Regions from separate parts of the Micromonospora sp. DH14 genome, predicted to be linked through region 1. Evidence: riboswitches for the same ligand, from Rfam matches in the RefSeq annotation. Region 1 holds a riboswitch; each other region holds the start of a gene.

The links. Region 1 has a riboswitch for cobalamin ahead of cobN (cobaltochelatase subunit CobN). Riboswitches for the same ligand answer to the same signal wherever they lie in the genome.
Region 2: it holds a riboswitch for cobalamin, as region 1 does, so the genes downstream of both, QCZ28_RS17660 (prenyltransferase/squalene oxidase repeat-containing protein) here and cobN (cobaltochelatase subunit CobN) in region 1, are expected to answer to the same signal.
Region 3: it holds a riboswitch for cobalamin, as region 1 does, so the genes downstream of both, metE (5-methyltetrahydropteroyltriglutamate--homocysteine S-methyltransferase) here and cobN (cobaltochelatase subunit CobN) in region 1, are expected to answer to the same signal.

What each region holds. Positions count from the first base shown of each region.
Region 1 is NZ_JARVKT010000003.1:178,762-191,571, reverse strand. Features, by position in the region: gene QCZ28_RS06775 (hypothetical protein) at 1-309, shown strand, start outside; gene QCZ28_RS06770 (MBL fold metallo-hydrolase) at 312-1,028, opposite strand; cobalamin riboswitch at 1,370-1,499, shown strand; gene cobN (cobaltochelatase subunit CobN) at 1,812-5,480, shown strand; gene QCZ28_RS06760 (putative cobaltochelatase) at 5,537-7,681, shown strand; gene cobO (cob(I)yrinic acid a,c-diamide adenosyltransferase) at 7,681-8,292, shown strand; gene QCZ28_RS06750 (cobyrinate a,c-diamide synthase) at 8,286-9,641, shown strand; gene cobI (precorrin-2 C(20)-methyltransferase) at 9,638-10,411, shown strand; gene cobM (precorrin-4 C(11)-methyltransferase) at 10,408-11,232, shown strand; gene QCZ28_RS06735 (cobalt-precorrin-5B (C(1))-methyltransferase) at 11,229-12,380, shown strand; gene cbiE (precorrin-6y C5,15-methyltransferase (decarboxylating) subunit CbiE) at 12,413-12,810, shown strand, end outside.
Region 2 is NZ_JARVKT010000012.1:80,050-92,859, forward strand. Features, by position in the region: gene QCZ28_RS17655 (hypothetical protein) at 1-1,423, opposite strand, end outside; cobalamin riboswitch at 1,529-1,651, opposite strand; cobalamin riboswitch at 1,704-1,835, shown strand; gene QCZ28_RS17660 (prenyltransferase/squalene oxidase repeat-containing protein) at 1,929-4,649, shown strand; gene QCZ28_RS17665 (LPXTG cell wall anchor domain-containing protein) at 4,676-5,578, shown strand; gene QCZ28_RS17670 (CbiQ family ECF transporter T component) at 5,583-6,761, shown strand; gene QCZ28_RS17675 (ABC transporter ATP-binding protein) at 6,758-8,392, shown strand; gene QCZ28_RS17680 (ECF transporter S component) at 8,389-9,243, shown strand; gene QCZ28_RS17685 (AAA family ATPase) at 9,565-11,250, shown strand; gene QCZ28_RS17690 (hypothetical protein) at 11,259-11,393, shown strand; gene QCZ28_RS17695 (hypothetical protein) at 11,369-11,548, shown strand; gene QCZ28_RS17700 (hypothetical protein) at 11,805-12,149, shown strand; partial or broken gene QCZ28_RS17705 (IS5 family transposase) at 12,218-12,810, shown strand, end outside.
Region 3 is NZ_JARVKT010000012.1:71,432-77,481, forward strand. Features, by position in the region: gene QCZ28_RS17605 (acyl-CoA thioesterase) at 1-151, shown strand, start outside; gene QCZ28_RS17610 (LysE family translocator) at 155-781, shown strand; gene QCZ28_RS17615 (ABC transporter substrate-binding protein) at 858-1,757, shown strand; gene metE (5-methyltetrahydropteroyltriglutamate--homocysteine S-methyltransferase) at 1,841-4,105, opposite strand; cobalamin riboswitch at 4,223-4,440, opposite strand; gene QCZ28_RS17625 (hypothetical protein) at 4,552-5,040, opposite strand; gene QCZ28_RS17630 (terpene cyclase/mutase family protein) at 5,034-6,050, opposite strand, start outside.

The DNA.
Region 1 (12,810 bases):
GGTGCCGAGACGACCCCGACGAAGCTGGACCGGGAGGCGACCCGCGACGACCTCGCGGCGCTGGAGGAGTTCGTCGCCAGCCGGCGCGGGGTGGAGTTCTACCTGGAGCCGGAGACGACCGCCACGGACACCACGGTCGTGGCGATCGCCCACGACGGCGAGTGGATCCGTCGCCGTACCGGAACGCCCCGCGCGGCCGGGGCCATCGCCCGCAAGCACGCGGTGCCGTTGTACGAGGCGGCGCGCACCGGCTACCCGGAGCGGATGCGGACCTGGAGTCGAGCCCACCCGGAACGTCACGCCCGCTGAGGTCAGGCGGCCTCGACGGCTGACCGGGCCTGCTCGGCCGTCATCGGTTCGGCGTGGCTGGAGACGTACCACAGGTAGTCGTCCTGGAGCAGTCGGCGGACCAGGCCCAGGTCGGGGCCGTCGTCGGGTCGGCGCAGGTGTGCCGGCGGCGGGTAGAAGCAGTCGCCCAGCAGCATGACGCCCGAGTCCGGCACCAGCACGACGGTCGAGTCCGGCGCGTGCCCACCGCCGACGTGGCGTAGCCCGACTCCGGCCGGCAGTTCGTCGACGTCGGCGAAGGTCCGGGTCGGCGGCAGGACGACGAAGTCCGTCCAGGAGTCGATCGCGCGTGCGCGGGCCCGGAAGCTCGGGCCGAGGCGAGGATCGGCGCGTATCTGTTCGTCCAGGTAGCGGTGACTCCACGGCCGGGCGGCTTCGGCGCGCAGCAACGGCACGGCCGCATCGTGCGCGACGATCTCCACCGCGGGCCAGGCGCAGGCGCCCCAGACGTGGTCCCAGTGGTGATGGGTGTAGACCAGCCAGCGCGGCTGCGGCAGGCCGGCGGCGGTCAACGCGGCCCGGATCTCGCGGGCGTGCGCGGGGCTCTGCCCGGCGTCGATCATCACACTGCCGCGTTCGTCGGCGACGAAGGCGACGCCAGCCTGGACCGCCTCCGGGTCGGGATCGCCCGGGCAGAGCCAGACCCGGCCGGCCAGGTGGTGGAACTGCGGGGCGACCATGGTGATCGACCTCCGAGATTGATCACGGACACTGGTGTGGCGTTCGCCGATCCTAGGCCAGGGCGCCGTCTGCCAACGCCCGCCGGACGATCGGCGCAGGCCAGGGTAGGTGCGTCATCCCTTTGCTCTGCTTACCTATGGGCACCGGGCACGGAGAGTGACTGGTGCACATAGGTAAGCAGAGCAAAGGGAGAGTGGCATTGATGCGGGGCATTGCGACGTGCGGGTGGGAGGTCGCACCAATCGGTGAAACTCGATGAACAGCACCCGCCTGGCGGCGCTGGAGCCGGCGTTGACCGGCGGCGCGGGGGTGTGGCAGCATTCGCAGCCTGACGGCAGTGAAGGAAGTCGGTGCGAATCCGACGCGGTCCCGCCACTGTCACCGGGGAGCGATCCCCCCTCGTGAGTCACGGCCGTGTGTCTGCGGTTGGAAGGCCGGGGGAGAGCGTCGATCCGGAAGCCAGGATACTTCGGCCGTCGGGACGTACCCCAGGGCGTGGACACCCGAGGAGGACCCGATGACGCATGGCGTCTCTGTGACCGACGATCACCGTCGCGAACCGAGCGGCGGACGCCCCGCCGCGCCCCGACCCGGCCGCACCGACGCGCCGGCATCCGCACGCTCCCGCGCCGTTCACCGCTGAGTTCCCCACCGCGCCACCCGTCGCCGTCGGCCCCGCGCCGGTGAGCCGCCCGGGTCGCGGTGCCTGCTGAACCCCGCGCCCATCCCACGTCGCCAGTTCGCCTCGGCGAGCGCGTCGACGTCACTTTCCGGAGCCTGCCGTGCGCATCCTGCTGCTCTCCACCGCCGACACCGACCTGCTGGCCGCCCGCGCCAGCGGCGCCGACTACCGGTTGGCCAACCCCGCGCGGGTCACCCTCGAGGAGGTGCCCGCCCTGCTCGACGGGGTCGCCCTCGTCGTCGTACGCCTGCTCGGCGGCCGGCAGGCGTGGCCCGACGGCCTCGCCACGGTGCTCGCCACCGGCGTGCCCACGGTGGTGCTCGGCGGCGAGGCGACACCCGACGCGGAGCTGATGGCCAGTTCCACAGTGCCGTCCGGTGTCGCGACCCAGGCGCTGGCGTACCTGGTCGAGGGCGGCCCGGACAACCTGGGACAGTTGGCGCGGTTCCTCTCCGACACGGTGCTGCTCACCGGCGAGGGGTTCGCCCCGCCCGCGCGTACCCCGGCGTACGGGGTGCACGGCGCGCACCTGGCCGACCCGTACCGGCCCACAGTGGGAATCGTCTTCTACCGGGCACACGCCCTCGCCGGCAACACCGGCTTCATCGACGTGCTGGTCGAGGCGGTCCGGGCGGCCGGCGGCAACCCGCTGCCGATCTTCTGCGGCTCCCTGCGCGGGCTGACCGCCGACGCCGGCCCGCTCGGGCTCTTCGCCCGCTGTGACGCGCTGCTGGTCACCGTGCTCGCGGCCGGCGGTGCGGTCGCCGCCGACGCCTCCGGCGGCGGCGACGAGGATGCCTGGGACGTCGGCGCACTGGCCGCCCTGGACGTGCCGGTCATCCAGGCGCTCTGCCTCACCAGCACCCGGGCGCAGTGGGCCGACAGCGACGCCGGGCTGTCCCCGTTGGACGCCGCCATGCAGGTGGCCATCCCCGAGTTCGACGGCCGGATCGTCACCGTGCCGTTCTCGTTCAAGCAGATCGACGCCGACGGGCTCTCGGTCTACGCCGCCGACCCCGAGCGGGCCGCCCGGGTCGCCGGGATCGCGGTGCGCCACGCCCGGCTGCGGTACGTGCCGGCCGCCGACAAGCGTGTCGCGGTGGTGCTCAGCTCGTACCCGACGAAGCACTCCCGGGTCGGCAACGCGGTCGGCCTGGACACCCCGGCGTCGGCGGTGCGGCTGTTCGCCGCGCTCGCGGACGCCGGCTACCACCTGGGCGACGGCCCGGTGCCCACCGACGGCGACGCGCTCATCCACGCGCTGATCGCCGCCGGTGGCCACGACGTGGAGTGGCTCACCCCCGAGCAGCTGGCCGGCGCCGAGGCGCGGGTACCGGGGCAGACCTACCGGCGCTGGTTCGACCAGGTCCCGGCCGAGCTGCGCGAGCGGATCACTGAACACTGGGGTGAGCCGCCCGGCGAGCTGTACACCGACGGCGGCGACGTCGTGCTCGCCGGGCTGCGCTTCGGCAACGTGGTGCTGCTGATCCAGCCGCCGCGCGGCTTCGGGGAGAACCCGATCGCCATCTACCACGACCCGGACCTGCCACCGAGTCACCACTACCTGGCCGCGTACCGCTGGTTGACCGCGCCGGTCGCGGACGGCGGCTTCGGCGCGGACGCCGTGGTGCACCTCGGCAAGCACGGCACCCTGGAGTGGCTGCCCGGCAAGGGCCTCGGCCTGGCCGCCGACTGCGCGCCCGACGCGGTCCTCGGCGACCTGCCGCTGGTGTACCCGTTCATCGTCAACGACCCCGGCGAGGGCACCCAGGCCAAACGGCGGGCGCACGCCGTGGTCGTCGACCACCTGGTCCCGCCGATGGCCCGCGCCGAAACCTACGGCGACCTGGCCAAACTGGAGCAACTGCTCGACGAGTACGCCACCGTGCAGGCCCTCGACCCGGCCAAGGTGCCCACCGTACGGGCCCAGATCTGGGACCTGGTGCGCGCCGCCGAGCTGCACCACGACCTGCACGCCGAGGCGATGCCCGACCCGGACGACTTCGACGACTTCGTGCTGCACCTCGACGGGTACCTCTGCGAGGTCAAGGACGTGCAGATCCGCGACGGACTGCACATCCTCGCCGACGCGCCCACCGGCGAGGCACGGGTCAACCTGGTCCTCGCGGTGCTGCGCGCCCCGCAGATCTGGGGCGGCGCCCGCGCACTGCCCGGCCTGCGGCAGGCCCTCGCCGTCGCGTTCGGGCTCGACGAGCAGGAACTGCTCGCGACGCCGGGACAGCGACTGGCGCTGCCCACGGCGCTGACCGATGTGGTGGACGGGCCGGCCGGCACCGCCGCCGACGCGGTCGACCTCATCGAAGCCCTCGCGCGGCGGCTGGTCGTCGGCATGGAGACCCGGGGCTGGGCAGCGGACACCGCCGACGCCGTGGTGGCGGAGGTGACCGGGCAACCGATCCCGGACGCCGCCGCGGTACTGCGCTTCGCCGCCACCGAACTGGTGCCCCGCCTCGACCGGACCACCGACGAGCTGACCCACACCCTCGGCGCGCTCGACGGGAGGTTCGTGCCGCCCGGCCCGTCCGGCTCACCCACCCGGGGCCTGGTCAACGTGCTGCCCACCGGCCGTAACTTCTACTCCGTCGACCCGAAGGCCATCCCCAGCCGCAACGCCTGGGACGTCGGGGTGGCCCTCGCCGACTCGCTGCTGGCCCGGCACCTCGCCGACACCGGCGGGTACCCCCGGTCGGTGGGGTTGACGGTGTGGGGCACCAGCGCCATGCGGACCCAGGGTGACGACATCGCCGAGGTGCTCGCGTTGCTGGGCTGCCGGCCGGTCTGGGACGACAGGTCCCGGCGGGTCACCGGCATCGAGGTGGTGCCGACCGCCGAGCTGGGCCGGCCGCGCGTCGACGTCACGGTGCGCATCTCCGGTTTCTTCCGCGACGCGTTCCCGCACGTCGTGGCGCTGCTCGACGACGCCGTCCGGCGGGTCGCCGCCCTGGAGGAGCCGGACGAGGAGAACTACCTGCGCGCGCACGTCGCCGCCGACCTCGCCGAGCACGGCGACGAGCGGCGGGCCACCGCCCGGATCTTCGGCTCCAAGCCGGGCGCGTACGGCGCGGGGCTGCTGCCCCTGATCGACGCCCGGACCTGGCGCAGCGACGCCGACCTGGCCGAGGTGTACGCGGTGTGGGGCGGCTACGCGTACGGCCGGGGCCTGGACGGGCGGGAGGCGCGCGCCGACATGGAACGCTCGTTCGCCCGGATCGCGGTGGCGGTGAAGAACCAGGACACCCGCGAGCACGACATCGTCGACTCCGACGACTACTTCCAGTACCACGGCGGGATGGTGGCGATGGTCCGCCACCTCACCGGCACGTCACCGGCGGCGTACGTGGGTGACTCGGCGATGCCGCACGACGTGCGCACCCGCACGTTGGGCGAGGAGACCCGGCGGGTGTTCCGGGCCCGGGTGGTCAACCCGAAGTGGATCGCCGCGATGCGCCGGCACGGCTACAAGGGCGCGTTCGAGCTGGCGGCCACAGTGGACTACCTGTTCGGCTACGACGCCACCGCCGGTGTCGTCGACGACTGGATGTACGAGCACCTCGCCGCCGCGTATCTCTTCGACGACACCACCCGGGAGTTCCTGGAGCGGTCCAACCCGTGGGCGCTGCGTGGCATCACCGAGCGGCTGTTGGAGGCCGCCGACCGGGGGCTGTGGGCTGCACCGGAGCCGAGCACCCTCGACCGGCTGCGCGACACGTACCTGGCCAGCGAGGGCGACCTGGAGGAGCGGGTGTGAGCGCGAGGAGTGAGCCGTTCTTGCGAGCCCCGCAGTCGCGAACGAAAGAAGGCGCAGTGACGACGTATCCGTTCAGTGCGGTGCTCGGCATGGCCGACATGCGACTGGCGTTGCTGCTCAACGCGGTTTCCCCGGCGATCGGCGGGGTCCTCGTGCGCGGCGAGAAGGGCACCGCCAAGTCCACCGCCGTCAGGGCCCTCGCCGCGCTGCTGCCCCCGGTGCGCCAGGTGGCCGGTTGCCGGTTCGGCTGTGACCCGGCCGGGCCCGACCCGGCCTGCCCGGACGGCCCGCACCCGGCCGACGCCCCCGCCGAGACCCGCCCGGCCCGCCTGGTCGAGCTGCCGGTGGGCGCCGCCGAGGACCGGGTGGTCGGCGCGCTGGACCTGGAGAAGGCGATCGGTGAGGGGGTCCGCGCGTTCGAGCCGGGTCTGCTCGCCGCCGCGCACCGGGGGGTGCTCTACGTCGACGAGGTGAACCTGCTGCACGACCACCTGGTCGACCTGCTGCTCGACGCGGCGGCGATGGGCCGCAGCCACGTGGAGCGGGAGGGCGTCTCGGTCAGTCACGCGGCCCGGTTCCTGCTCGTCGGCACGATGAACCCGGAGGAGGGCGAGCTGCGCCCGCAGTTGCTCGACCGGTTCGGGCTCACCGTGGAGGTGAACGCCAGCCGGGACCCGGAGATCCGGGTCGAGGTGGTCCGCCGCCGGTTGGCCGCCGACGCCGACCCGGTCGGCTTCGCCGCCGGCTGGGCCGGCGCGGACGCCCAGGTCGCCGCCCAGGTGGCCGCCGCCCGCCGCCGGCTGCCCGGGGTACGACTGCCGGACGCCGCGTTGCGGCAGATCGCCGAGGTGTGCGCGGCGTTCGACGTGGACGGGATGCGCGCCGACATCGTGACCGCCCGTACCGCCCTCGCCCACGCCGCCTGGCACGGCCGGGACCGGGTCACCATGGACGACGTCCGGGTGGCCGCCCGGCTGGCCCTGCCGCACCGCCGCCGCCGCGATCCGTTCGACACCCCCGGCCTGGACGAGAAGCGCCTCGACGAGGCGTTGCAACGCGCCCAGGACGCCCACCCCGACGACCCGGACGACGACGGACCGCACGACGGTGGTCCGTCCGGGCCGCGCCCCGACGACCCGGACGACGGCGGCCCGCGAGGCGGCGGCCCGGCCGATGGTGGCCCACCGGGTGGTGGCCCGGCGAACGATGGCGGCCCGAACAGTGGCCCGCCGGGCGGCGATGGTCTCGACCGGGGCGCGTCCGAGTCGGCCGGGCAACCCGCATCGGGTGAGGATGGCCCGACTCGGCGCGGCGAAGGGGGATCGCAGCCGGTGGCCGTACCTCAAGGTGGGTTGACGGCGCGGCTGCTCACCGCGCCCGGCGTCGGTGACGGGGTGCCGGGCCGGCGGTCGCGCGCCCGGACCGGGCGTGGGCGGACGACCGGCGCGCGCCTGCCTGCGGGCCGGGTCGGCACGCTGCACCTGCCGGCCACCGTGCGCGCCGCCGCACCGCACCAGGTGGCCCGGGGACGGCTGGCGGGCCCGCTGCGCCTGCGCCCGGACGACGTGCGCGAGGTGGTCCGGGAGGGCCGCGAGGGCAACCTGGTGCTGTTCGTGGTGGACGCCAGTGGGTCGATGGGCGCCCGGCAGCGGATGACCGCCGTGAAGGACGCGGTGCTGGCGCTGCTCACCGACGCGTACCAGCGGCGGGACAAGGTCGCGGTGATCGCCTTTCGGGGCACCGGAGCACGGACGCTGCTGCCGGCCACCTCCTCGGTGCTGGCGGCCTCGACCCGGTTGGCCGAGTTGCCGACCGGCGGGCGGACGCCACTGGCCGAGGGCCTGCTCGCCGCCGCCGATCTGCTGCGGGTGGAGCGCCTACGCGATCCGAAGCGCCGCCCCCTGGTCCTGGTCGTCACCGACGGCCGGGCCACCGCCGGGCCACGTCCGCTGGATCGGGCGGCGTCGGCGGCGAGTGTCCTGGCGGCAACCGGAGCCGCGTGTGCGGTCGTGGACTGCGAGGCCGGCGCGATACGCCTGAACCTGGCAGATCGCCTGGCCGCCCAGCTGGGTGCTCCTCGCCACCACCTCAACGACGTCGCCTCGACCCATGGAGATCTTGGAAGGAAAACGCCCTCCCAGGGGCATCTTCTTTCCAAGATCTTGACCGGCAGCGCCACCGCAGACAGGGGGAACCACTGATGCCGCAGGGACGACCGAGCGTGGTGCCCGCTGACGGGTTGACGACCCGGCAGCGGCGGCACCGGCCGCTGTTGATGGTCCACACCGGGCAGATGAAGGGGAAGTCGACGGCGGCCTTCGGGCTGGCGTTGCGGGCCTGGACGGCCGGCCTGCCGGTCGGGGTGTTCCAGTTCGTCAAGAGCGCCAAGTGGCGGGTGGGGGAGGAGAGCGCCTTCCGGGCCCTCGGCGACGTGCACGAGCGCACCGGCCAGGGCGCGCCGGTGGCCTGGCACAAGATGGGCGAGGGCTGGTCCTGGATCCAGCGCGGCGGCGACGCCGACCACGCCGCCGACGCCCTGGAGGGCTGGCGGCAGATCCAGCGTGACCTGGCCGCCGAACGCTACGGGCTGTACGTGCTGGACGAGTTCACCTACCCGATGAAATGGGGCTGGGTGGACGTCGACGAGGTGGTCGCCACGCTGGCCGACCGGCCCGGCTTCCAACACGTCGTGATCACCGGTCGGGACGCCGACCCGCGCCTGCTGGCCGCCGCCGACCTGGTCGCCGAGCTGACCAAGGTCAAGCACCCGATGGACGCCGGCCAGAAGGGCCAGAAGGGCATCGAATGGTGAGCGGGCACTGGGCGCTGCCCCGGGTGGTGGTCGCCGCCCCGGCCAGTGGCCACGGCAAGACGACGGTGGCCACCGGGCTGCTCGCCGCGCTGCGCCGGCGGGGACTCGCCGTCAGCCCGCACAAGGTCGGCCCCGACTACATCGACCCCGGCTACCACGCCCTCGCCGCCGGGCGAGCCGGCCGCAACCTCGACCCGTTCCTGGTCGGGCCCGACCTGATCGCCCCCCTGCTGCGGCACGGCGCGAGCGTCCCCACGCCCGCCGACGTCGCCGTGGTCGAGGGCGTCATGGGTCTGCACGACGGCGCGGTGGGCCGGCGTGACTTCGCCTCCACCGCGCACGTCGCCCGGCTGATCGCGGCACCGGTGCTGCTGGTGCTGGACACCACCGCGCAGGGCCGTTCGGCCGCCGCGCTCACCCTCGGCATGGCCGCGTTCGACCCGGCGGTACGGATCGGCGGGGTGATCCTCAACCGGGTCGGCTCACCCCGGCACGAGACACTGCTGCGCGACGCCCTGGCCGAGGTGGGCGTACCGGTGCTCGGGGCGGTCACCCGCGCCGCCGAGGTGGCCGCGCCGGCCCGGCACCTCGGCCTGGTGCCGGTCGCCGAGCGGGCACCCGAGTCGCTCGCCATCGTCACCGCCCTGGCCGAACTGGTCGAGGCCACAGTGGACGTCGACGCCGTGCTCGACCTGGCCCGCACCGCCGCACCGTTGACCACTCCGGCGTGGGACCCGGTCGCCGCCGTCGGCGGCCCGGCCGGCGTCGAGCGACCACGGGTCGCGCTCGCCGGTGGTCCGGCCTTCACCTTCTCGTACGCGGAGACCGCCGAACTGCTCGCCGCGGCGGGCGCGGACGTCGTCACCGTCGATCCGTTGCGCGACCCGGCGCTGCCCACCGGCACCCGCGCGGTGGTGATCGGCGGCGGCTTCCCCGAGGCGTACGCCCAGACGCTTGCCGACAACACCGCGCTACGCGCCGAGCTGGCCGACTTCGACGGGCCGATCGTGGCCGAGTGCGCCGGGCTGCTCTACCTCGGGCGGTCCCTGGACGGTGTACCGATGTGCGGCCGGCTGGACCTGACCGCCCGGATGACCGACCGGCTCACCCTCGGCTACCGGGAGGCAGTGGCGAGCACCGACTCCCCGGTGGCCCGCGCCGGTGAGCAGGTACGCGGCCACGAGTTCCACCGCACCACCACCGACCCGGGGCACGGCGACGCACCGGCGTGGCGGTGGAACGACGCCGAGCACGGTTTCGTCGCCGGCCGGGTGCACGCGTCCTACCTGCACACCCACTGGGCCGGTCACCCGGACGCGGCCCGCCGACTGGTCGAGGCGGCCCGATGACCGCCACGCTCACCGGGGTCGGTGTCGGCCCCGGCGACCCGGAGCTGCTCACCGTCAAGGCGGTGCGGCTGCTGGGTGAGGCCGACCTGGTCTTCGTACCCGTGATGGCGGACCGGGCCGAACCCGGCGCGACCGCCGCTCCCACGCCGCCGGGCGCGCAGGCCGGGCGGGCCGAGGCGACAGTGCGGCAGCACGTCGCCACGGACCGGCTGCGTCGGCTGCCGTTCGCGCTGGACGACCGGGGAGGGGTGACCGCCCGGCGCACGGCGGCCTGGGACGACGCCGCCCGGGTGGTGGTCGAGGCGATCGACGCGGGCGCGCGGTCCCTCGCCTTCGCCACCATCGGCGACCCCAACGTCTACTCCACCTTCGGCTACCTGGCCCAGAGCGTCCGCGCGCTGCGCCCGGCGGTGCGGGTGGCGACAGTGCCCGGCGTCACCGCCATGCAGGAGCTGGCGGCCCGCAGCGGCACCCCGCTCTGCGAGGGACGCGAACCGCTCACCCTGCTGCCGGCCACCGCGGGCCTGGCGCTCTTCGCCGACGCCCTCGCCGGGCCGGGCACCGTGGTCGCCTACAAGGGCTGGCGGCGGCACCCGGAGCTGCTCGCCGAACTGCGCCGGCAGGGCCGCCTCGCCGACGCGGTCCTCGGCCGCAGCCTGGGGTTGCCCGGTGAACGCGTCGGGCCGGTCGACGACACCGGGGACGACCTGCCGTACCTGTCGACGCTGCTGGTTCCGGCCCGCCGTGAGCACCGAGGAGGAAAGCTGTGACCAGCGAGGCGAAGGTGTGGTTCGTCGGCGCCGGCCCCGGGGCGGCGGACCTGCTGACCCTGCGGGCCGCCCGGGTGATCGCCGAGGCGGACATCGTGATCTGGGCGGCCAGCCTGGTGCACGCCGACGTGCTGGCGCACGCCCGCCCCGGCGCGGAGATCGTCGACTCGTCGCAGCTGCCCATCGAGGGTGTGCTGCCGCTCTACCGGCGCGCCGCCGAACAGGGGCTGACGGTGGCCCGGATCCACTCCGGAGACCCGGCGCTGTGGGGCGCCGTGCAGGAGCAGCTGGACCTGTGCCGGGCGCTCGGCCTGGCCGTCGAGATCGTGCCCGGGGTGTCCTCGTTCACCGCCGTCGCGGCGATCGTCGGACGGGAACTGACGGTGCCCGAGGTGGCCCAGTCGGTGATCCTCACCCGCCTCGAAGGCGGCAAGACCCCGATGCCGCCCGGCGAGCGGGTCCGCGACTTCGCCCGGCACGGCACCACCATGGCCCTGTTCCTCTCCGCCGCCCGCTCCGGGCAGGTGCAGGCCGAACTGCTGGCCGGCGGCTACCCGCCGGACACCCCGGCCGTCGTGGCGTACCAGGCGACCTGGCCCGACGAGCTGGTGGTCCGCTGCACCGTCGGCACCCTGGAGGCGACCGTCAAGCAGCACAAGCTGTGGAAGCACACCCTGTTCCTGGTCGGGCCGGCGCTCGCCGCCGAGGGCACCCGCTCGCACCTCTACCACCCCGGGCACTTCCACACCTTCCGCCGGGCCGAGCCGGCCGCCCGCGCCGAGCTGCGCCGCGCCCGCGCCGGAGAAACAGAAACCCCGTGACGTACGCCGAGCCGCCGCTGCGCGAGCCGGACCTGCCGCGTACCGCGAAGGTCCGGCCCACCGCGCTGCGCACCGGCTGGACCACCGGGGCGTGCGCGACGGCGGCGGCCAAGGCGGCGGTCACCGCGCTGGTCACCGGCGCGACCCAACAGGAGGTGGAGATCGGGCTGCCGGCCGGGCGCCGGGTGCGCTTCCCTGTCGAACGCTGCGAGGTGAGCGGCACCCCACCGGTGCGCGCCGAGGCGGTGGTGGTCAAGGACGCCGGGGACGACCCGGACGTCACCCACGGCGCCGAGCTGACCGCCACAGTGAACTGGACCGACGTCCCCGGGCTGCGGCTGGCCGGCGGTGCCGGCGTCGGCACTGTCACCAAACCCGGCCTCGGGCTGGCGGTCGGCGGCCCGGCGATCAACGACACGCCCCGCCGGATGATCGGCGAGGCGGTCGCCGAGGTGGTCGACCTCGGCGAGGTCGGGGTGCGGGTGGTGATCAGCGTGCCGCGGGGCGAGATCATGGCCCGCAAGACCACCAACCGCCGCCTCGGCATCCTCGGCGGGATCTCGATTCTCGGCAGCACCGGGATCGTCCGGCCCTTCTCCACCGCGTCGTGGCGGGCCAGCGTCGTGCAGGCCGTGCACGTGATGGCCGCCCAGGGCGAGCGCACAGTGGTGCTCTGCACCGGTGGGCGTACCGAGCGGGCCGCCCGTGCGCTGCTGCCGGACCTGCCCGAGGTGTGCTTCGTCGAGGTCGGCGACTTCACCGGCGCCGCGGTCACCGCCGCTGTCGAGGACGCGATGACCGGGGTGGTGTTCGTCGGTATGGCCGGCAAGCTCGCCAAACTCGCGGCGGGCATCCTGATGACCCACTACACCCGCTCCAAGGTGGATCTCTCCCTGCTCGGCGCGGTGACCGCGGAGGCCGGTGGCGACCCGTCGCTCGTCGCCGCCGTGACCGAGGCGAACACCGGGCGGCACGCGTACGAGCTGTGGGAGGCCGCCGGGCTGCTCGCCCCGGCCGGTGACCTGCTGTGCCAGCGGGTCCAGGCGGTGCTGCGGCGCTTCGCCGGGCCGACGGTCACAGTGGACGTGGCGATGGTCGACTTCGCCGGTGCGCACGTCGTCGCCTCGTCCGGCCGGTGGTCCGGATGAGGCGGGCTGAGCCGGTGACCCGGGCGGAACCGATGCCACCGACGACCCGGGCGAACCCGGTGGTCCCGACGACCCAGGCGGGCCCGGTGGCCCCGGTGACCGTGGTCGGCCTGGACGCGGCCGGCGCCCCGCCGCACCCCGCTCTCGCGCCGGTGCTGGCCGCCGCCGGGCTGGTGGTCGGGGCCGCCCGGCACCTGGCCGCCGTGCCCGTACCGGCCGACGCGGACACCATCACCCTCGGGCCGCTCGCCCCCGCCCTGCGCCGCCTCGCCGAGGCCGTCGACGCCGGGGTGCCGGCCGTGGTGCTGGCCAGCGGCGACCCCGGCCTGTTCGGCATCGTCCGGCGGCTGCGCGCGGCCGGGCTGCCGCTGCGGGTGGTGCCGGCGGTGTCCAGTGTGGCCGCCGCGTTCGCCCGCGCCGGGCTGCCCTG
Region 2 (12,810 bases), on a different contig from region 1:
AGCGCAGGTAGATGGTGTCGCCGACGGTCACGATCGTTCCGCGGGTCGCGGTGGCCGCGGTGCCGCCGTCCCTGGACACCTTCCAGGTCGAGGAGCCGCTGTTGGCAAGGCCGTTGATAGCGGTGATGGTGCCGGTTCCGCTGGTCGGGATGAGGGCGGTGACGCACCCGCTCGGAACGGCCGCGCCGACGGCGGCGTCCAGCACGGCGCCGAGGGTGGTGGTGGCGGCGGTCGGCGTCAGCGTGACCGCGCACGGCGTGATGCTGCCGCTGCCGTTGTCGATGATCACGGCGAGCCGGGTGGCGGTGCCGGCGGTGAATCCGCTCGCCGCGACCCAGGTGGGCGCGCCAGTGGTGACCGGGGTCGGGGGAGCGGCGGTGTAGCCCGCGCCGGCGAGCGCGCGGACCGCGTCGATGGAGGCGTACGCCGACGGGGTGGTGTTGGTGGGCAGGTACTTGAACCCGCCGCCGCTCAGCTGCTGCGCGCGGAGGAAGTCGATCGGGGTCTTGCCGGCGGTGGTGGTGAAGTCGGTGCCCTGGCTCGGGATGCCGCAGGCGTTCAGGCCGGAGACCGCCCAGGCGTTGGAGTCGGTGTTGATGCCGAACATCGAGGTGAAGGCGCCGGAGGCGTTGACGAGCTTGCTCTTGAGGAAGTTCTTCGCCTGCACGACGTCGGTGTCGGTGTTGGGCACGCCGGCGGCGCAGAGGGCGGCCATGGCGGCGCCGGTCATGTCGATGTCGCTGGCGGTGGCGAGTTGGGTGGGGTTGCCCTCGGCCTGGGTGAAGGTCCAGCCGCCGTCGGTGTGCTGGTTGTTGCGGATCCGGGTGATCGAGAGGTTGAGCAGGGCCTGTGGCACCCGGGCGGTGCCGGCCTGGGTCTTCGCGCCGGCCAGGGCGAGAGTGCCGAAGACGGTGCCGTTGAAGTTGGCCGGCGGGCCGTAGTAGCCGGCCGAGCCGGTCTGCCAGTAGGCGATGGTGTCGGCGATCAGGTTGCGGGTGGGGGAGACCCGGGCGGGGTCGATGCCGGCGGCGTAGGCGTTCAGCACCCCACGCTCGTAGTCGGTGACCACCGGTGTGGTGCTCGGCCAGGACGCGGCGGAGAGTTGGTTGCGGTAGACGGTGCGGGCGTTCTTGGTCGTGTCACCGCTGGGGTAGACGTCGACGGCCGCGACGCCGGCGGGGGCGAACGCGCTGAACGCCCACTCGTTGGACAACCCGCCGCTGGCGTAGCTGCCGTCGGCGGCCTGCAGGGTCCGCAGGTAGGCGACACCGTTGGTCTTGGCGGTGGCGATCTGCGCCGCCGTTGAGGTCGCGGCGGCGGGCGCTGCACCGGCGGTGACAGCGACGACCGTGGCGATCAGCGCGGCGGCGGGAACTGTCGCGAGACGTCTCCGGGGACTGCCGGAGAATAGGCGCGAGGACATCGGGTCTCCTTGGGGGTACGGGGGCACGACTGCCTCGACCCGGGACCCAGCGGGAAAGCCGGCGGAGCGGGGCGGGCCGGCCGCAGGACGCGTGGGACGGATACCGCAGGTGCTGCGTCACCACGTGGGTAGTCGGGCTCGGGACGGCCAACCGTCCTCACCGTTGCGCGTCAGCCCCGGGTTTCCACCGGGTTCCCCCACGCGATGACGCGGTCACCGTATGGGAGGAGGCCCCTACCGCGCGCTGTTAGGTACATGACACGTTCTCGCGTTGACGGCGTGGTCGCGGTTGTGGTCCGATGACCCCGATCCAGCAGTCAGGGGAAGCCGGTCAAAGTCCGGCGCTGGCCCGCAGCCGTAGGTCCCGTTCTCGGGACGAGTCGGATTACCTGGCTGGATAGTGCACCGCAGCGCCGTCGAGGTACACGGCGCGGAGTCAGGTTTCCGGGGTTTGTCCTCGGGGTCCGCGTCCGCGCCTGCGCCGCTAGCCCCCGAGAGAGTCGCCATGTCCTCACTGGTCAGTCGCACGTCGCGCGTTCCTGCGGCGTGGTTGGCGGTTGTCGCCGCAGCGGTGCTCGGCGCGGTGACGCTGGTGGTGCCGACCTGCGCGGCGATCGCCGATCCGCTGGAGTCCTGCACCCCGACCCAGGGCGCGATCGTCGCTGTCGACTTCGGCGCCTGGGGTGGACCACTGTTGCGCGGCTGCGACGCCACCCCGACCACAGGTCTGGATCTGCTGCACGAGGCGGGCTTCACGACGACCGGCACCGCCCACGACGGGCCTGGGTTCATCTGCCGGATCGGCTCGCCCGACTTCGACGCCGGTGCCGAACGCCCCACGCCGGCCGACGAGGCGTGCCAGTTGACCCCGCCGGCGACGGCCTACTGGTCCTACTGGATCGCCCCGGCCGGGCAGGACCACTGGACCTACAGTCCACTCGGTGCGATGTCGCAGCGGCCGGGCCCGGGTGAGGTCGAGGCGTGGGTCTTCGGCGGCACCGACATCGGCGGCACCACCGGCGCGCCGAGCTTCACCCCCGCGTCGGTACGCGCCAGCGGCCCGACCCCGACCCCGACCGCAACTCCCACACCGACCACGACTCCGACCGAGCCGGCGCGGCCGACGGAGGCCCAGGTCAAGGCCGTCGCGAGCTACCTGGTGGGGCAGCTCACCGACGGCGACCACGTCGACAACGGCGGGGTCGACTACTACCGGACCATTGCCGTCGCCACCGCCCTGGCCGGGACCGGCGGTCAGGAGCAGACCCTCGCGAAGATCGTCGGCTACCTCCGGGCACACGTCGACGACGCGATCTTCCCGAACGGCGTCACCGCGCCACCGCACACCGCCAACGTCGCCAACCTCGCGCTCCTCGCCACGATCACCGGCGACGACCCCCGGGCGTTCGGCGACCGGGACCTGATCGCCACGCTCACCGATCGGGTGTGCGCCGCGACCGACTTCGACGCCGGCTGCGCCGCCGCCGGTGACTTCGCCGGATCGAGCGGACCGTTGACCCACGCGACCGCGCTGCTCGCGCTCAAGCGGGCCGGCGTCACGCCGCCGGCCGTGACCGTCACCCGGCTGACCGCGCAGCAGTGCGCCACCGGGGCCTTCGGCGGCCTGTGGCTCAGCCCGGGCGAGTTCTGCGACCCGGACCTCGCCGCCACGACCCTCACCGTCCTGGCGCTGCACGCGCTCGGCGGTCAGGATGGCCCGCTGGGTTCGGCCAAGGCGTTCCTGACCGACGCGCAGGAGGCCGACGGCGGTTACCAGCCGTACACCGGCGCGGGGATCACCGACACCTACTCCACCGGGTACGCCGCGCAGGCCCTCGCCGTGCTGGGTGCCGCCGACCGGGCCGCGACCGCCACCGGTCTCCTGGTCGGTCGGATCGTCACCGGCGGTGGGCTCAGCCCCGACCCGAGCAACCCGGACGCGGACCTGGCCGCCACTGCCGCTGCGGCGCTCGCACTGGCCGGCAAGAACCTGGCCACAGTGGGTCAGTCGCCGCCGCCGGCCGGGCCGCGACCCGACCTGGTCAAGGGGGTGTCCTACCTCGTCGCGCCGACCAATCTGATCGACGGCAGGTACTACGAGTCGTTCCCCGGCTTCCCCGACTTCGGGTTGAGCATCGACGGCGCCTACGCCCTGGCCGCCACCGGCGGGAACGACGCCAAGCTGCGGGCGATCGTCGAGTTCCTGCGCGGCGGCGGCGCGGTCGGCGACAGCGGATTCACCGTCGACACGTGGCTCGGCATCGGCACCGACTACGCCGCCGGCGGCGCGATCGGCAAGGTCGCCCTCCTCGCCCAGGTCACCGGCTACGACCCACGAGCCTTCGGCGGACACGACCTGATCGCCGCGCTGCGTGACGTGACCTGCACCAAGATCGATGAGCTGGCCGGCTGCGCCGGGGCCGGCAACTACCGGTACGCCACCTCGGTGTTCGGGCAGTCGCTCGGCATCATCGCGCAGCAGCGGGCCGGACAGGGCGAGGCCGCCGCCAAGCCGGTCGAGTTCCTCAAGGGCCTCCAGCGCGCCGACGGATCGTTCCCCAGCCTCATCCCGGCGGCCGACGCCGACCGCGACGTCGACAGCACCGCCATGGCCGCGATGGCTCTCGCGCCGCTGACCGACGACCCGGCCGCGGTCGACGCCGTCGACAAGGCACTCACCTGGATCGCCTCGGCGCAGAAGGAGCACGGGGGGGTCCCCGGCGCGGCCGGCGACTCCACCAACTCCACAGCGCTCGCGATCCAGGGCCTCACCCTGCGAGGCGACACCTACGCCCGACAGGTCGACAAGGCCCTGTCGTTCCTGGCCGGCCAGCAGAACGACGACGGTGGGTTCACCGTCGCCGCCGGAGGCCAGGCCGGCTCGGACATGCGAGCGTCCACCCAGGTCGTCGGCGGCGCGACAGGCATCTCGTTCGCCGCCCTCACCCGGGATGTGCACGAACTGCCGGGCCCGGACCCGTCCGGCACCCCGACGACCAACCCAACTCCGACACCGACTGCGAGCCAGTCGTCGTCCCCGTCGGCGGCCCCCAGTGTGTCTGCGCCGTCGGCCGGCACCGGTGGGCACTCGTCGGGCAACCTGCCCCGCACCGGCTGGTCGATCGTCACGATCACCCTGCTGGCGCTGGTGCTCGTCGTCGCGGGCATCCTGCTGCGGGTCTCCGCACGCCGTCGCGCGGTCTCCAGCACCGGCGGTCTGTCGTGACGGCGCGCAGGTGGGGCCGTTCGTTCGTGGCGCTGACGATCGTCGCCGCGCTGGTGGTGACGCCCGCGCAGGCGCTGGCCGACCCGCTGCCGATCGGGCAGTGCACCACGTCGTCCGGTGTGATCCTCGCCGTCGACTTCAGCAAGTGGGGCGGGCCGCTCCTGCGCTCCTGCGGCACCACCCCGACCACCGGTTACCAACTACTCAACCAGGGTGGTTGGCGCACCACCGGGACGCAGCACGACGGGCCGGCGTTCATCTGCCGGATCGGCTACGCCGGTCACCAGGGCGGCACCCAGTACCCCACTCCCGCCGACGAGAGGTGTGCTCTCACCCCGCCGGCGAGCGCGTACTGGTCGTACTGGCACGCCGACCCGGGGCAGAACACCTGGGTCTACAGCCAACTCGGCGCGATGAGCTACAAACCCAAGCCGGGCAGCGTCGACCTGTGGATCTTCGGAGCGACCGACATCGGCGGCACCCAGGGACGGCCCACGGTCAGCCCGGACAGCGTCAGAGCGCGCAACAACACGCCGATCGGCGCGGCCACCACTGCGCCGCCCCCGGCCGCGCCACCCCCGGCCCCACCCGGCGGCGGCAACCCGCCCGCTGCCGGCAACCCGCCCGCGCCGGGTGCCCCCGGGGTCGGCAACCCCCCACCCGGCCTGCCCCCGACGGGAGCGCCGGCGTCGATCCCGGTCGGTGGTACGCCGACGCCTCCGGCCAGCCCGACGCCCTCCGCAGTGCAAGTGCCGTCCGGGCCGCCTAGCGCGACCCCCGACGGACCCCGCGTCCTGGACGCGGCACCCACCGCGACGGCTGCCCGCCAGGACACCGGCTCGGCGCTGCCGGCGCTGATCACCGTTGGCCTGCTGGCCGTCCTCGCCCTGGTCGGCGGTGTCGTCGGCTGGCGGCGACGCCGCACCTGACCCGATGCCCTCGACCCGGACCGGTCTCCTGCACCGCCTCGCGGTTGCCCGGCTGCCCCGGCCCCTGCACCCGGTGGCCTGGTGGCTGTGGGCGCTCGCGCTGGCGACCGCCGCGAGCCGCACCAGCAACCCGTTGCTGCTGCTTCTCATCTTCGCGGTGCTCGGCCTCGTCGTCACCGTCCGCCGCACCGACGCCCCCTGGGCGCGGGCCTTCCGCTACTACCTCTACCTCGCGCTGATCATCATTGCGATCCGGGTGGTGTTCCGCACGGTCTTCGCCTCCGGCATCACCCCCGAGGACCACATCCTCTTCCGGCTCCCGCACCTGCCCACACCCGACTGGTACGCGGGCATCCAGATCGGCGGCCCGGTCTCCCTGGAGGCGACCCTCTCCGCCGCCGTCGACGGGCTCCGATTGGCCTGCCTGCTGTGCTGCATCGGCGCCGCCAACAGCCTCGCCAACCCCAAACGGGCCCTGCGGGTCCTCCCCGGAGCCCTGTACGAGCTGGGTGTCGCCGTCACCGTCTCGCTCAGCGTCGCACCACAACTGGTGGAAAGCGTCCAACGCGTCGCCCGCGCCCGCCGTCTACGCGCCGGACGGACCAAGGGTTTCGGCGCCGTACGGGCCATCCTGATGCCGGTCCTGCACGACGCCCTGGACCGGTCGCTGCGACTGGCCGCAGCCATGGACTCCCGCGGCTACGGCCGGGTCGGTACCACCACACCCGCCTCGCGACGGCTCACCGGAGTCCTCATGCTCACCGGCATGGCGGGCCTGTGCGTCGGCGCGTACGGACTGCTCGACCCAGGGGTTCCCCGCCCAGTCGGGCTCGGTGGCCTCGGTGGCGGCGTGCTGCTCTGCGTGGCCGGCCTCGCCCTCGGCGGGCGTCGGGTCTCCCGCAGCCGGTACCGGCCCGACCCGTGGCAGTGGCCGGAGTGGACGGTCGCCGGCTGCGGCGTCATCACTGCTGTCGTGCTCAGCGCCGGCAGCGGCTACGACCCGGCCGCGCTCAACCCGAGCCTCTATCCGCTGCACTGGCCCAGCCTGCCCGCCCTACCGGCCGCCGCGATCCTCGTTGCCGCCCTCGCCGCGATCGCCGCACCGACACCGCCGCGTCCGCACCGCCCGGAGCCCGAACCTGTGGGACGCCGCGCCGCCGACACCGCAGGAGCACCCTCATGATCCGCTTCGAGCGTGTCAGCGTCACCTACGACGGCGCGCCCCGCCCCACCCTGCGCGACGTCGACCTCGACATCGACGAGGGAGAGCTGTGCCTGGTCGTCGGACACACCGGCGCGGGAAAGTCGACACTGCTCGGCGCGATCAACGGCCTCGTCCCGCACTTCACCGGCGGCACCCTGCAGGGCAGCGTCCGTGTCGCCGGCCGGGACACCGCGCACCACCCGCCGCGCGAGTTCGCCGACCTGGTCGGCGTGGTCGGGCAGGACCCGGTGGCCGGGTTCGTCACCGACACCGTCGAGGAGGAATTGGCCTACGGAATGGAGCAACTCGCCCTCGACCCACCAGTCATGCGAACCCGGGTAGAGGAAACCCTCGACCTACTCGGCCTCGCCGACCTGCGCCGCCGTGGCCTGCACGAACTCTCCGGCGGCCAGCAGCAACGCGTCGCGATCGGCGCCGCGCTCACCGCCCACCCACGCGTGCTCGTCCTCGACGAACCCACCTCCGCGCTCGACCCGACCGGCGCCGACGACGTCCTGGCCACCATCACCCGACTGGTCCACGACCTCGGCGTCACCGTCGTCCTGGCCGAGCACCGCCTGGAGCGCGTCCTGCCGTACGCCGACCGGCTCATCCACGTCGCCCGCGACGGCACCGTCCGCCACGGCGACCCGGCCACCCTCATCGCCGGCACCACCGTCGCGCCACCCGTTGTCGACCTCGGACGCCTGGCCGGCTGGTCACCGCTACCCCTGTCAGTACGCGACGCCCGCCGGCACGCGACAGCCCTGCGCGACCGGTTACCCCCGACCCCGCCGCGACCACACCGACACTCCCACGCCGACGCCCGCAACGCCCTGACCGCAGCCGGCGTGATCGTCCGCCACGGAGCGGTCGTCGCCGTCCGCGGCGTCGACCTGACACTGGTCCGCGGTGAGATCACCGCGCTGATGGGCCGCAACGGCTCCGGCAAGTCCTCGCTGCTCTGGGCCCTGCAAGGCTCGGGTCGCCGGGACGGCGGCAGCATCGCCGTCCCCCAGACCCCAGACGGCACCCTCGATCCGGGACGGGTCAGTGCCAGCCAGGCCCGCCGACTTGTCGGCCTCGTCCCGCAGACCGCCACCGACCTGCTCTACCTGGACACCGTCAACGCCGAACTCGACCAAGCGGACCGCGACGGCGCCGCACCGAGCACCGCCCGGCGTCTCCTCGACGCCATCGCCGCCGGCATCGACGGCGACAGCCACCCCCGGGACCTGTCCGCCGGGCAGCAACTCGCCCTGGTTCTGGCCATCCAACTCGCCGTCACCCCCGGCGTGCTGCTGCTCGACGAACCCACCCGTGGCCTGGACTACCAGGCCAAGGCCGCGCTGACCCGTACCCTCGACGACCTCGCCGCGCAGGGACGCGCCGTCGTCGTGGCCACCCACGACGTCGAGTTCGCCACCGCCACCGCCGACCGGGTCGTGGTCATGGCCGACGGTGAGATCGTCGCCGATGGTCCCGTCCCGACCGTGCTCACCGCGTCGCCGACGTTCGCCCCGCAGGTCGCGAAGATCCTCGCGCCGCTGCCGTATCTGACGGTCGGGCAGGTCGCCGCCGCCCTCGACAATCCGGAGGTACGTACGTGAGCACGCTGACCGTCGCCGTCCGCGTGCCCGGCCGCGCGGTGCTCGCGATCACCATGGCGTCGTTCCTGGGCTTCGTCGCGTTCCTCTGGCCGTTCGTCGTCGCACCGGGCACCTTCGGCTCCACCCAGACCCCGCCGCTGATGTTCGGGGTGCTGCTGCTCCTCGTCCTCGCCGTCATCTTCGCCGAGATCGCCGACGGCCGCATCGACGCGAAGGCCCTCGCCATGCTGGGCGTGCTGTCCGCGATCAACGCGGCCCTGCGACCACTCGGCGCGGGCACGGCCGGCATCGAGACGGTCTTCTTCATCCTCGTCCTCGCCGGTCGGGTCTTCGGACCCGGTTTCGGCTTCGCGCTCGGCTGCACGTCACTGTTCGCCTCCGCCCTGCTCACCGGGGGAGTCGGACCCTGGATGCCGTACCAGATGTTCGGCTGCGCCTGGGTCGGCATGTTCGCCGGCCTCCTGCCCAGGCTCCGGGGGCGGGCCGAGATTGTCCTGCTTGCCGCCTATGCCGCCGTCAGCGGGTACTTCTTCGGGTTCATGCTGAACCTGTCGTTCTGGCCGTTCTCGCTCGACCCGACCAGCTCCATCGCCTACCAACCGGGTCTACCCGCAGGGGAACAGCTCCAGCGGTACCTGACCTTCTTCACAGTGACCTCGCTGGGCTGGGACACCGGACGGGCGGTCACCACAGCCGTCCTCGTCGCCCTCGCGGGACCAGCCGTGCTGGGTGCGTTCCGACGCGCGGCCCGCCGGGCGCACTTCCAAGCGGCACCGACGTTCACCGCCGCCGCCGTGTCGACCTCGGCCCACTTTGAACCAGCCTCCGCTGGTCATGAATCTCAGACTTGATTGACGACATTGCGACGACAAACGGAGGAAGGTGTCCCCTGACCTGGCTCGATCTGGAGGTGGGCAACACCCCAACCTTGGTCGGAACTCGAAGGTAGACCAGGATCCAGACAGAGTCTGAGCACCGAGACCAACAGGCCTCGCCTGCGGAACAACCCGTCGCAGTCGATGACTACTCCGATGAGCCCTACTCGGCCGTCCTCCGCCGTCAATTGCGAGACCGCCAGAACATCTTCCCAATGGTCACGGGCGAGTACGTCGGAGCCAGCCCGTCGTCGCAGCTATTCTCCCGGCCTGCAGGTGTGGGTGGGAGGAGAAACGATGTACCTCGCGGAGTTGGAGCTGTCCGGATTCCGTGCGTTTACCAAGGCCCGAATTCCATTACGACGCGGTGTGACCGTGTTGCTGGGTGAGAACAGCGCTGGGAAGTCGGGCGGTATGGACGCCCTGCGGCTTGTGACGGATCCACTTGATGGCCGGCGTTCGCTGTGGGCTGACCCTGACGATGTGTGCCGTACCGGGGAACACGCCGGTTTCACACTCCGCATGAAGCTGCGCGGCACCGTGGCGGAACTCGCCCCCTATAGCGACGCATTCACGTCACCGGCGGCCATTTCTGGTGAGGCCGAGGCGTGCTACGCCCTCACCTACGAACCACCCAGCGCCGCGGAGACGCGGGGCAGAACGAGCTGGACGGTCGGCAGCGGCGCGGTGGCCGACGACCCTGACCCTGGCGCGCGGAACCGGCTACGCCACGTCTACCTGCCACCGTTGCGCGACGCCATCCGCGAGCTGGGATCGGCCGGTACCTCCCGGATCCGGGCGATCATGGCGCGCCTGTTGGACGACGAAACCTTCGTCGATGAGCGCGGAGATCGCCACGATCGCGAGCGCTTCCAGACCGCGGTCGGCGACCAACTGCGCAACATCGAGGCCAATCCCGTCCTCCAGCGAGCCGCGCAGATGGTCAACGAACCCCTCGCTGAGCTCACCAGTGGCGCCCATGAGCAGGTCACCGATCTTGGCTACGGGCGGGCGGACCTCGCCAGTCTGGTGAAAGGGCTGCGGATACGCATGGCGGATGCCGGGGTGGTGCCTCGTGAGCTGGCCGAGTCCGGGATGGGGTATGCGAACCTCGCCTACATCGCCACCGTCCTGACCCACCTGCATGCGGCGGCCCAGGCTGACCTGACGCTGCTACTCCTCGAGGAACCAGAGGCACACCTGCATCCACAGCTGCAGGCGGTCCTGCTGGACTACCTCTCCCGTACCGCACATAACTCCCAACAAGCGCCTGGCAACGGTTGGCTGGGCCGCATCCAGGTGGTGGTCACCACCCACGCGCCGCTCTTGGCGGCACACACCGACGTGGCGGACATCGTCGTGCTGCAACGCCGCCCGGTCAGCCCGAGTGAGTCTCGCCCCGTCGACCCCTCTGCGAAGAGCATGCCGGTCAGGTTCACCGCATCGGCGGTCGCCGTAGCCGAACTCGGCCTGCCGCCCAGCGACGAAGCGCGCGTGAACCGCTACCTCGACGCCACCCGCAGCAGCATGCTGTTCGGCCCCCGCACCATCCTGGTCGAAGGGATCGCCGAGGCCATCCTGCTACCCGCGATGGCGAGGAAACTGTTCAACGGACGAGATTGGACGCGCTTCGTCGGCTCCACCATCATCGCGATCGACGGTGTCGATTTCGCCCCCTACCTGCGGATGCTGCTCACCATGACACCGTCGGGCCGCATCGCCGAGCGCGTGGTCGTGCTCACCGACACTGATCCCGGCAAGCGCCATGACCCCCTCGGAAAGCTCCACCGCCTGATCGCAAGCCTCAACGCGACCGACGCCGCCACGGTTTTCGCCGCGCCCAGCACGCTGGAACCAGAACTTCTGGAAGCGGGCAACGCTGGTTTCTGGCCCGCCTGGGCCGCGCAGCGCCCAAGCGCGGCCCGAAGGTCAAAGCCAAGATCGACGCTGCTGACGATGCCGACGAACGAGCCCGCATCCTGATCGCCGCGATGAAGAACACCAAGCTGCGCAAGGGCGACTTCGCGCAGGACTTCCTCGACCAGACCATGAGCGGCGACCACCCGTTGCAGGTGCCGCCCTACATCCGGGAGGCGCTGACATGGCTGGTGGCAACACCATCATGACCGCACCGGCCACCGCCATCGCGGACGACCTGCACCAGCGTCGCGCGTCAGCTATCGCCCAACAGGACACCGTCGTGGCCACTACCGCACCCCGCGCGGTCCTCGCCTGCCCGGGCGCCGGTAAGACCCGCACCATCGTCGGCCGCACGCCGTAGCGCGGTAAGCATCGTCGCGTCGTGTTTGCGGAAGAAGACCCAGCGTGCTGGAGATCTGCGGCGGCGTCGGGAGTTGGAGCAGCGGACCACTGGGTGGACGGTGTCGCTGGACCTGGCGGGCAGCACGACGGGCCTGGTCCCGGCGGTGGGGGTACCGCTGTTGCGGCTGCTAGCGGAGGAGTCCGGGCTGCGGGCCGGGTTGTCTCACGCGTTGCACCGGACGGGTTTCCACCCGGTCCACGACCGGGGTCAGGTCGTGACCGATGTCGCGGTCGCGCTCGAGCACGGCGCGAGGAATGTGGCCGCCGCGACCAGGGTGCTGGAGCAGGCTCAGGTGGTGTGCGGGCCGGTCGCGTCGACGGCGACGGTGTGGCGGGTCTTCGATGAACTCGATGAGCCGGCGCTGGCCCGGCTGGCGGCGGTCCGAGCCACGCAGCGCCGGAAGGTGTGGGCCGTGTGGCCGCCCGCCCGGCTGGTTTCCCCTGGCTGGACGTGGCCGGGCAGGCGTGGGACGGGTGGATCGTGGTCGATGTCGATGCGTCGCTGGTCGAGTCGCATTCGGACAGACAAGCCCTTGCGTACCAGATTCCGTCTGACGTAGATCTGGCCGTGAATCGCCGTCGGTGTCGCCTGCGACCCTCACCGCTCCGTCCAGACTGGATCTCTGCCATGACCGCTCGCCGCGCTTACCCGTCCGACATCTCCGACGCCCGCTGGGGCGCTGATCTCACCGACCCTGCTCGCCTGGCAGCAGGCCCGCATCGACCGGCGACCCACAGGCGGGCCGGCCCGCACTGACGTCCGAGAGGTGTTCAACGCCATCCTCTATGTCAACCGGACCGGGATCGCCTGAAAGTACCTGCCTCATGGCTTTCCGCCACACACCACGGTGTACTACTGCTATGGCGCCTGGCGAGACGAAGGCATCTTCGCCCAGCTCAACGTCGACCTGACCGCCCTGGCCAGGGTGAAGGCCGGCCGCGATGCGCAGCCCACCGCCGCGGTCGTCGATACACAGAGCGTGAAGACGTCCACGAACCCGCCGACCAACACGCAGGGAACCGACGTGGCCAAGAAGATCGTCGGACGCAAACGCAGCGTAGTCACCGACACCCTCGGGCTGCTACTGGCCGTCATCGTCATGGCCGCCTTCGCAACCGAAAACACCGCCGGAATCTTTGCCTTGGAGCAGTTCAAGGCCACCCATCCCACCGTGACTAAGACGTGGGTGGACGCCGGCTTCAAAACCAAGTTCGTCGAAC
Region 3 (6,050 bases), on a different contig from region 1:
CGCCATCGACGACGACGGCCAGCCCCGTGCGGTGCCGCCGCTGCTACCCGAGACCGACGGGGACCGGCGGCGGTACCGCGAGGCGGAGATCCGCCGCGAGCACCGGTTGGCGCTGCGCCGGGCGCTGCTCGACGGCGCCGAGGAGGGCTGAGACATGTTCGGTCTCACCGTCGCGGCGCTGGCCGGCTACCTGGCCGCGATCGTCGTCCTCATGGTCACGCCCGGCCCGGACATGATGTTCGTGCTGGCCAATGCCGCCCGTTACGGCACCCGCGCGGGGGTGGTGGCCGCGCTGGGCGTGGCCACCGGGGAGGCGGTGCACATCGCGGCGGTCGTCTGCGGACTCGCCACGCTGATCTCCGCCTCGCCGGTGCTGTTCGCCGTGATCCGTTGGGTCGGTGCGGCGTACCTGATCATCCTCGGGGTGCGGGCCCTACGCGGCGCCGGCGTCGCGCCCAACGGCGAACCGGAGCAGGGCGCTAACTCCGGGCGGGCCTTCCTGCGTGGGTTGGTGACCAATCTCCTCAATCCTAAGATGATCCTGTTCAGCGTGGCGTTCCTGCCCCAGTTCGTCGACCCGGACCAGGGCAACGCCACCGCTCAACTGGTGCTTCTCGGTGCGGTCTTCGTCACGGTGCAACTCGCCGTTGACATCGCCCTGGGCGCTGGTGCCGGGCGTCTCGGCAGTCGCATGGTCGACGGTCGCTGGTCGCGGCGCATCAACCGGATGTGCGCGGCCGCGTTCGTCGCGCTCGGGGTACGCCTTGCGCTCGGGTCGTAGCGACGGTCGGTGACCGCCGCCGTGGTCCCGCTGTCGCAGTGGACGTGGCGTGGTCATGCCTGATAGGCAGGCGGGTGTGCGCATCGTTTCCCTGCTGCCGGCGGCCACGGACATCGTGGCCATGCTTGGCCTGACCGAGCATCTGGTCGGGCGTACGCACGAGTGTGACTGGCCACCGGGGGCCTTGGCCGACATCCGGGCGGTGACCGCGACCTCCCTGCCCGAGGCCTTGACGAGTCGGGAGATCTCGGCGGCGATCGCTGGTGACGCGCACCGAGGATCGTCGTTGTACCAGCTCGACGTCGCCATGCTGGAGGGGTTGAAGCCGGATCTGATCCTGACCCAGGATCTGTGTGATGTGTCTGCGGTCTCCTATGCGCGGGTCAACGACGCGGTCCGGCTGATCGATTTCGATACCAGGGTGGTGTCCCTGGAGGCGAGGACGATCAGCGGGATCCTGGACACGGTCGACGCCGTGGCCGCCCTGACCGACACCGGGGGCAGGGCGGCGCAGATCCGGGCGGACGCCGAGCGTCGACTCGCCGCGTTGCCTGGCCCGTCGTCCGACGCGCCGACGGTGCTGTTCGTCGAGTGGCTCGACCCTCTGATGCCGGGCGGGCACTGGGTGCCCGAGCAGATTGCCTTCGCGGGCGGCCGGTCGTTGCTGCTCGGTCCGGGGGCGCACAGCACCCCGCACCTGTGGTCGGTGGTCGCCGACCTGGCCCCGGACGTGGTGGTGTTCGGGCCGTGTGGCTTTACGCCCGAACGGACCATCGGCGAGCTGTCCGTGGCGGCCGGGCAACCCGGTTGGGCCGACCTGCCCGCGGTTCGTCAGGGGCAGGTGTGGGTGGTCGACGGACCCGACTACTTCAACCGCCCTGGTCCCAGGGTCGTCGACGGCGCGGAGATCCTCGCCGCCATCCTTGCAGGCCGCCCGGATTCCCGCGCTCGGCGGGTTTCCGTCGACGCAGGTTGACGCTGCTGTGCACTCGACGCGGGAATCGGATGCGCGTTGTCGCACACCGCGGTGGGGCGGCGTGCCGCCGCCCCACCGTGCGCTCAGGTGAGCGTGCTGCGGATTTCGGCGGCGGCGGCGACGAGGCGGGTCAGGGCCTGTTCGACCTCCGGGTAGCCGCGGGTCTTGAGGCCGCAGTCGGGGTTGACCCAGAGTCGGTCGGCGGGCACCGCCGCGACGGCGCGGCGTAGCGCGTCGGTGACCTCTGCCTGTTCCGGTACGCGGGGGGAGTGGATGTCGTACACGCCGGGGCCAACTCCGCGCTGGTAGCCGGTGGTGCGCAGGTCGTCGAGGATCTCCATCTTCGACCGCGACGCCTCGATGCTGGTGACGTCGGCGTCGAGGGCGTCGATCGCGGGCAGTACCTCGCCGAACTCGGAGTAGCACAGGTGGGTGTGGATCTGGGTGGCGTCGGCGACCCCACTGGTGGCGAGCCGGAACGCCCGGACAGCCCAGTCCAGGTAGAGACGCTGCTCGGCTCGGCGCAGTGGCAGTGTCTCCCGCAGCGCGGGTTCGTCGACCTGGATGACGCGGATGCCGGCGCCTTCCAGGTCGCGGGCCTCGTCGCGCAGGGCGAGAGCGACCTGGTTGGCGGTGTCGGCGAGGGGTTGGTCGGTGCGGACGAACGACCAGGCCAGGATCGTCACCGGTCCGGTGAGCATGCCCTTCACCGGCCGGTTCGTCAGCGACTGCGCGTAGGTGGACCAGTCGACAGTCATCGGGCCGGTCCGGGTGACGTCGCCGTAGATGATCGGGGGGCGTACGCACCGGGAGCCGTACGACTGCACCCAGCCGTTGACCGTGGCGGCGAACCCGTCGAGCTGCTCGCCGAAGTACTGCACCATGTCGTTGCGTTCCGGTTCGCCGTGCACCAGCACGTCCAGCCCGAGTCGTTCCTGCACGGCGATGACGTGGGCGACTTCGGCGCGTATCCGCTCGGCGTAGCCGGTGTCGTCGAGCCGACCGGCCCGGTGCTCCGCGCGAGCCTGCCGCAGCTCCGGGGTTTGCGGGAAGGACCCGATGGTGGTGGTGGGCAGCGGTGGGAGACCCAGTCGGGCCTGCTGGGTGGCGGCCCGTTGGGCGTACGGGCCCCGTCGTACGTGTTCGGGTCGCAGCGCGTCCAGGCGGGCTCGGACTCCGTCGTTGCGCCAGGCCGCCGGTGCCGCCGGTGGGGGAGGGGGTAGCACGCCGACGCCGTCGCGCAGGGCGCGTCCGAGAGCGACGACCTCGTCGACTTTCTGTCGGGCGAAGGCGAGCCGCACACGCAGTTCCTGGTCCAGGTCGGGTTCGGCGGCCAGGTCCACAGGTACGTGCAGCAGGGAGCACGAGGTTGACACCGCGACGTGGTCGGCCAGGCCGGTCAGCGCGGCGCCGGTCGCGGCGGCGGAGCGCAGGTCGGTGCGCCAGATGTTGCGTCCGTCGATCAGGCCCGCGACGATCGTCTTCCCGCGTAGTGGGCCGGCGGCGGCGAGGCGGTTCAGGTTGCCCGGCCCGGCGACCAGATCGATGCCGACCGCCTCGACCGGCGTGCTTAACAGCGCCGGCAACGCGTCGCCGAGGTCACCGAAGTACGACGCAACAAACAACCGCGGCCGGTGCTTCAGGACACCGAGCCGGCGGTACACGACGCGCAGCGCAGCGATCTCCTGCGGAGTGCGGTCGGCGGCGTACGCGGGTTCGTCGAGCTGAACCCATTCGACGCCGGCACCGGCCAGGGCGCCGAGGATGTCCTCGTAGACAGCGACGAGGTCATCGAGCCGGTCGAAGGGCCGGAAGCCCTCGGGCGCGTCCTCGGTGGCCTTGGACAGCAGGAGGTAGGTCGCCGGACCGACCAGCACCGGCCTGGTGGTGACGCCGAGCGCCTTCGCCTCGCCGTGATCCCGCACCGCCTTGTCCGCCCGAGCGGTGAACGGTGTGCCGGGGCCGACCTCCGGCACCAGGTAGTGGTAGTTGGTGTCGAACCACTTCGTCAGCTCCAGCGCCGGCTCCCGCTCCGTGCCACGAGCCATGGCAAAGTAGGTGTCCAGGTCGCCGAGGCCGAGGCGGCGGAACCGGTCGGGGACCGCGTCGACCAGGACGGTGGTGTCGAGTACCTGGTCGTAGAAGGAGAACGTGTTCGACGGGATCGCGTCCAGGCCGGCGTCGCGCAGCGTGCGCCACACGTCGGCGCGGAGGCCGGCGGCAGTCTCTTGGAGGGCGTTCGCGTCGATCCGGCCCGCCCAGTAGGACTCGACGGCGTGCTTGAGTTCGCGGTGCGGACCGATGCGGGGATAGCCGAGCACGGTGCTCAGCCCGAACGATGTGGTCACGAGACGGGTGTCCTTCCCTCGAGGTCTACCCCCGACCACACGGGAAGAAACGGCAGGGCACCGGCCGACGACCGGGCCTCGCCCAGGCCCTCCCGAGAGGCCGACGGCGGCGCACGCGGACGCGTACGCGGTGCGGGCAGGTCTTCGGACTCGCGGGCGCGACCGGCGTGCACCGATCTCCTACTGGCCGTCGCTTCCCAGACGCTCACGCGTCCAGTGCGTATGACGGCGGTCGTTCCCACTCACCGCTGCGGGGCAGTCCCGGTCTTGCACCGGGTTCCCTCTTACGACGCCACACCATGACAGCGGGGCGAACCAGCACTGCCGCCCATCGTACGGCCTGCTAGCTGATCCTCAGGGCCGCAGTCATCGGCAGGTTTCCCTGTCGTCCGCCCGCCACCGGGCCGGCCGGGAATCCGGGTGCCCGGACTCCCGGCCGAGGCCCGCTACGGCGGGGAGATGGACGGGGCCTGCCCGGAGCCGAAGCGCCATCCTTCGACAGTGCCCTGCGCGGGGTTGTAACTGCTGGCCCCGAGTGTGCTGTAGGACCAGGTGCCGCCGGGTACGGCGTGCCAGTACGACCAGTACGCGCTGGCGGGCGGCGTGTTGACACACGGTTCGGCGGCGGGGAGGGGGTAGCCATTGATGCGACAGACGAATGCCAGCCCCCACCGTTGCGTACCGGTGACGGCGAAGCCGGCCCCCTGCAATGCGGCGAGGCCGGTCGGCGGGTCCCCGAGTCGGCAGCCGGTCTGCACCCCGAGACCGAACGCGGTGAGGTCGACCACCACCGTGACGCCCGCCCCCGGCGCACACGCTGCCGCGTGCGCGGCACGCGGAACCGGATCGACCGCGACCAGGCCGGCGCCGGCGACGACGGCCGCGAAGAGTAGCGCGAACCGCCGGCAAGCCGTCACCCGCAGGGCGGTCACCACGGCGCACACGCCAGGACGGGCGCGGTCAGCTGGGCACCGCTGGCCGATAGAGTCGCGTACCCGGTGGCCGCCATGCCGGGTACGGCCTGCGCGGTGGCCCGAGCGGCGGTGTTCGCGTCGAACCCACCCGAGGTGTACGCGATGGCACCATGATTGGCGGATGCCCCCGTGCAGTTGACCTGCAGGCTGATCAGGTGCTGGCGAGCGCGCAGCCACGGCAGTGATCGTCCGGCGGCGGACAGCGCCTGGGCGGCGAGTCCGGTGCTGTTCGCGTTGGGCACGCCGTTCGCGGAGAACGAGCCGTCGCTGTTCTGCACGGAGACGAGCCACTGCGCTGCCGAGGCCGCGACGAGTGGCCGGTCCGCCGCGAGCAGAGCCTGCACGGCCATCGCTGTCGCGTCGACGTCGCTGACGCAGGTCGCCTTCCCGAAGAGCAGCGGGAAACCGCCGTCGGCGCACCGGCTCGCGGCCAGGAACGTGACCGCCGCCGGTGGTGCGCCCCCGGCGCGGTCCAGCGCCAGCACCGCGAAGGACTGAGTGAACGCGTTGCTGTAGTCGCCGAACGCGGAACGGTCGGAGTATCGACCCGATGGTGTCAGCAGGCCGTTGAGGCGGGTGAGTAGGTCGACTCCGCCGAACGCCGTCGGGTTGAGGCCGCGGACCTGGGCGCCGAGGGCGAGTTTCGCCGTCGCGCCCGCGTACGCCTCGGTGCCGTCGCCGATGTAGCCGGTGAGTACGGCGGGTTGGGCGAGCCATGACACGGCGTTGGCCGCAGTCGTGTCGGCTACCTTCGCCGCGGCGAAGGCGAACACCGCGTCGAGGGTGAGCCCCTGGTCGGGGTAGGCGACGCCGTCGAAGGTGACTTCGAAGCGTTCACCGTCTACTGCCTGGCGGGCGAGCCACCCGGCGGCGGCGTCGACCCTGTTGAGGGTCGGCGGTGATGCTGACGCAGCTGACGGTGGGCCCGTCAGAGTCAGCGTGAGGGCGGCGAGCGCTGCGGTCACGAGGAC